2 regions of the Jeongeupia sacculi genome follow, and region 2 is predicted to be linked to the other one. Evidence: predicted binding sites of a transcription regulator. Region 2 holds the regulator's gene; the other holds the start of a gene.
What was found. The regulator sigma-54, encoded in region 2, starts transcription at its own class of promoters, with help from an activator protein. The targets are predictions, from matches to a motif close to CTGGCACGCTTCATGCTT.

Region 1 (2,393 bases), 1.5 Mb from region 2:
TACTCCGTATTCATCTTGTTATCGGCAGGATCAGCCCAGACTTGAGGCCAGCCCGGCAACCTGACGGCTGACGCGGCGGGCGACCGCTGCGAATTTGTCGACGTACTGCGGATCGGTGGCGTAACCCTTGGCCTGCAGCGCGCGCGCAAAGCCCTGCGCGTCCTCGCCCTTGCCGATCGCCTCGCCAAAGCGACGACGAATCAGACCGGCGTAGTCCGACAGTGCCTCGGTGTACGAATCGTAGGCGCGGAAGGTTTCGATCCGCTTCTGCGCCACGCCATCGACGAACTCGGTCGTGGTGATATCCACCGTTTTGCCCTGCCAGCTGCTGCCGGCCTTGATGCCGAAAAGATTATGGCTATCGCCGCCGGCCGCATCGCGGATCGGCTTTTTGCCCCAGCCGGTTTCGAGCGCGGCATGCGCCAGCAGCAGATGCGGCGCAACGCCCAGCGATGGCGCAACGGCCTTGGCCGCCTCGAACACGTCGCCGATAAAGCTGCCCTTCGCCGCCGGAGCGGCAGAATTTGCCGCCGCGCTGCCGCCCGTCACCGGTGCGACCTCGGTCTGCTGGCGGGACTGATGTCGCTGCACCGTCTTCAACAAGGCCGGATTTTGCAGCACCTCGATCTGCCGCGCGATCGCATCGGTCAGGCCCAAGCCGCCCCGCTTGGCCAGGTTCAGCGACATCTGCTGATCGTGCAATCCACGGTACAGATCGGTTGCGGGCGACTGCAGCTCGTCGTAATGCGGCGATGCATCGCGCATCGACTTGACCAGCTGCTGCATCAGCATCGCCTCGAACTGCTGCGCCACCGCATGCGCCGCCGCTTTGGGCGAGCTCTTGGCGGTCTGGCGCAAGGCCGCGATACCGCGTACATCGGCGGCGAAATCCTGAATGCTTGAAACGGGCGTCTGAGTGAGCATGAAAAAACCGCGGTAAGGCTACCGGCGTATATAAGCAATTGCCGTGCCTGATAAAGCAGAGCCTGCCCGGCAGGCGAGCCGGAGCAGCTCGTCGCGGCCCAACAAGGCAGGTTTAAATCACCTCAAGCTCGGCCTTCAGGCTCCCCGCCGCCTTCATCGCCTGCAGAATCGCCAGCAGGTCTTGCGGGGTAGCGCCAACGGCATTGAGCGCCCGCACCACATCGCGCAGATTGGCGGCCTTCGGCAGCCGCACGATGCCGCCCGAATCGGCCTGAATCTGGATGTCGGCATTGGTCACCGTCTGGGTCCGCCCGCCGGCGAGCGGGTTGGGCTGGACGACCTGGTTGTCGGCAGCAATCGTCACCGTCAGGTTGCCGTGCGAGACCGCGCACGGATCGATCTCGACCGACTGGTTCATCACCACCGAGCCGGTACGCGCATTGATGATGACCTTGGCGATCGCCGGGGCGGCATTCACTTCGATGTTTTCCAGCCTGGAGAGGAAGGAAACCCGCTGGTTGGCATCCTGCGGTGCGCGCACCTGCACCACGCGGCCATCCAGCGCTGCGGCGACCGGGCCGAGGTTGCGGTTGATCGCCTCGACCACGCGGCTGGCGGTGGTGAAATCGGTGGTCCGCAACTCGATCTGGACGAACTCGTTATTGTTCATTGCATTGGGCACCGCGCGCTCGACCGTCGCACCGTTGGGGATGCGCCCGGCCGCGAGCGAGTTGATCTGCACGCTGCTGCCGGCGGCTGAAGCGCCGGCACCGGGAATGATCACATTGCCCTGCGCCATGCCGTACACCTGACCATCGGCCCCCTTGAGCGGCGTCAGCACCAGCGTACCGCCGCGCAGCGACTTGGCATTGCCGATCGACGAGACGGTGACATCCAGCGGCTGGCCGGGGCGCGCGAACGCCGGCAGCGTCGCGGTCACGGTGACAGCGGCGACGTTTTTCAGCTGCAGATTGCCGCCGGCCGGCACCTGAATGCCGAGGTTATTGAGCATATTGATCACCGACTGCACGGTGAACGGCGTTTGCGTGGTCTGGTCGCCGCTGCCGTCCAGGCCGACAACAAGACCATAACCGATCAACTGGTTGTCGCGCACCCCGGCCACCGACGCCAGCTCGCGCAGCTTTTGCGCCTGTGCCAGCGGCATGGCCAGCATGGCCAGCGTCACGAGCAGCGCCGTAGTGATTTTTTTCATGCTGCGCCCTTTAGAACGGCATCACGTTAAGGAACAGGCGCTGCAACCAGCCGACGGTATTGGCATCGGCAATCGCGCCCTGCCCGACCTGCTCGATACGTGCATCGGCGACGCGGGTCGACGAGACCACGTTGCCGGCCTTGATGTCGTAGGGATTGACCACGCCGGTAAAGCGCCAGGCGTTCTGATAGCCGTTGACCGCGATCTGCTTCTCGCCGCCGACGATCAGGTTGCCATTGGGCAGCACCTCGATCAC
Region 2 (2,393 bases):
TGTAAATCGGTAGCGTTGGCCGGCACCAGCAACACGAAAAGCAGCGATACCGGCTTGCCATCGGGTGCATCGTAGGGAATCGCTTCCTTCAGGCGCACGAAAGCGCCCGTGGCTTCCTTCAGGCCCTTGATCCGGCCGTGAGGAATCGCCACGCCCTGACCGAGGCCGGTCGAGCCGAGCTTTTCACGCGCGAACAGGCTATCGAAAATCACACTACGGGCAATGCCGTGACTGTTTTCGAACAGAATGCCGACTTGTTCAAATACGCGCTTTTTGCTGCCAACGTCCATGTCGAGAAAGACATTTTGCGTCGGCAGAATTTTGGAAATCAGGCTCATTGCGAGAATCCATGAGCAGGAGGAACGTCGAAGCGCATCATTGTATCGTCAGCCGGCGCATAAATAAAAACGGGAACCCGTTTATCGGGTTCCCGTTGGCAGGAAAAGGACACTTACTCCTCCGCTACGACCTGACGGCGGATGCTCTCGCCATCGTGATCATTCCGTTTTTCCTTGTGCTTGACGACCTGCCGGTCAAGCTTGTCGGCCAGCGCGTCGATCGCGGCATACATGTCTTCGTCAATTGCCTCCACGTGGATCGCCTTACCCGGCACATGCACGGTTGCCTCAATTTTCTGCTGCAGGCGTTCGACCGACAGGACGACGCCCACTTCGATCACCGCGTCAAAATGGCGTGTGATTCGGTCGAGTTTACTCGTGATGTAATCACGAATCGCCGGAGTCACTTCGAGGTGATGGCCGCTGATATTGAGGTTCATAGGTCTTCTCCTTCAGGTAAATCGCCGTTACAGGCATTTGCGCAGATTGACGGGAGAGATTTGCATCGCCTCCCTGTACTTGGCAACGGTTCGTCGCGCAACCACGACCCCTTGCCCCGCCAACGCATCAGCGATGGCACTATCCGATAAAGGCTTTTGCTTGTCCTCTTGCTGGATCAGCTGGCGAATCTGCGCCTTGATCGCAGTAGCGGAAGCTTCCCCGCCGGCTTCGGTTTCGACATGGCTGCCGAAGAAATACTTGTACTCGAAAATTCCGCGCGGCGTGAGCATGTACTTCTGGGTGGTCACCCGCGAAACGGTGGATTCGTGCAGATCAAGCTCGGAGGCAATATCGCGCAGCACCAAGGGCCGCATCGCGATTTCACCATGTTCAAAGAACGCGCTTTGCTTATCAACGATCGCCTGACCGACGCGCAGGATGGTGTCGAAACGCTGCTGGACACTCTTGACCAGCCATTTGGCTTCCTGCAACTCGCGGGCCATCGAACCGCCATCACTGCGTTGCAGGATATCGGCGTACATCCGATTGACCCTGAGCTTGGGTCTGGCCGCGTCGTTCAAGCGCACTCGCCACTGCCCCTTGAGCTTGCTGACCAGTACATCAGCGACAACATAATGCGACGATTCGTCGCTCCATTGCGCGCCTGGCCGCGGATTCAGGCTGACGATCAGCGCTTGCGCTGCCTTCAGCTCCGTTTCATCGCATTTCAGGCGACGTTTCAACCTAGTGTAGTCCCGTGCCGCGAGCAAATCGAGGCTGTCCCGCACAATCCCCAACGCAAGTTGACGTGCGTCAGAGAGTGGCAAGACCGCCAGTTGCAAAGCCAGCGACTCGGCCATATCTTTCGCGCCGACGCCCAGCGGTTCGAGCTGCTTGAGCCGCGCCAGGGCAATCGCAAGGTCATCGGATTCGAACTCGAACTCGCCGGCAAGTTCCGCCGGCAACAGCGCGAGGATTTCCTCAAGCGGCTGGGTCAGAAAGCCGTCGTCGTCGAGCGCGTCGATCAACCAGGTCAGCGCGGCGCGATCCCGCAACGGAATCGGCAGCAGCCCGGCTTGCGCCAGCAGATGCTCGCGCAGGGTCAGCTCGCGGGCGATGTTGCTGGCGGGGTCGAAATCATCGTCGTCATCACCGCTGCCACGCGCGCCGCCGCCACTGCCTTCCCAGCCCCAGTCGTCGTTGTCGAACGCCGACTCGCTCGCCGGCGCATCGTCGCTGCTGCTGTTCTCGGTCGGCGCTTCGGCACTACCTTCGCCTTCGCTTGAGGCGTGATTGTCTTCGCCGCGCTCAAGCAGCGGGTTTTCGGCCAGGAAGCGCTCGACCTCCTGTTGGAAATCAAGCGTCGACAACTGCAGCAGCTTGATCGACTGCTGCAGCTGCGGCGTCAGATTGAGCTGTTGCGAAAGGCGAAGTTGCAGCGATTGCTTCATGCGCCCGCCTTACATCCGGAAATGTTCACCGAGATAAACCCTGCGTACCTGTTCATCGGCGATGATTTCGCTCGGCAAGCCCGAGGCCATCACCGAGCCTTCGGAGATGATGTACGCACGATCGCAGATCCCCAGCGTTTCGCGCACATTGTGGTCGGTAATC

Region 1: flgJ (flagellar assembly peptidoglycan hydrolase FlgJ) is a predicted target of sigma-54. The motif match lies at 957-974, and genes of this name have one in related genera.

What each region holds. Positions count from the first base shown of each region.
Region 1 covers NZ_AP024094.1:1,604,479-1,606,871, forward strand. The annotation lists gene flgJ (flagellar assembly peptidoglycan hydrolase FlgJ) at 31-924, opposite strand; gene JLC71_RS07590 (flagellar basal body P-ring protein FlgI) at 1,037-2,137, opposite strand; gene JLC71_RS07595 (flagellar basal body L-ring protein FlgH) at 2,148-2,393, opposite strand, start outside.
Region 2 covers NZ_AP024094.1:3,140,895-3,143,287, reverse strand. The annotation lists gene JLC71_RS15180 (PTS sugar transporter subunit IIA) at 1-338, opposite strand, end outside; gene hpf (ribosome hibernation-promoting factor, HPF/YfiA family) at 452-778, opposite strand; gene JLC71_RS15170 (RNA polymerase factor sigma-54) at 806-2,230, opposite strand; gene lptB (LPS export ABC transporter ATP-binding protein) at 2,240-2,393, opposite strand, start outside.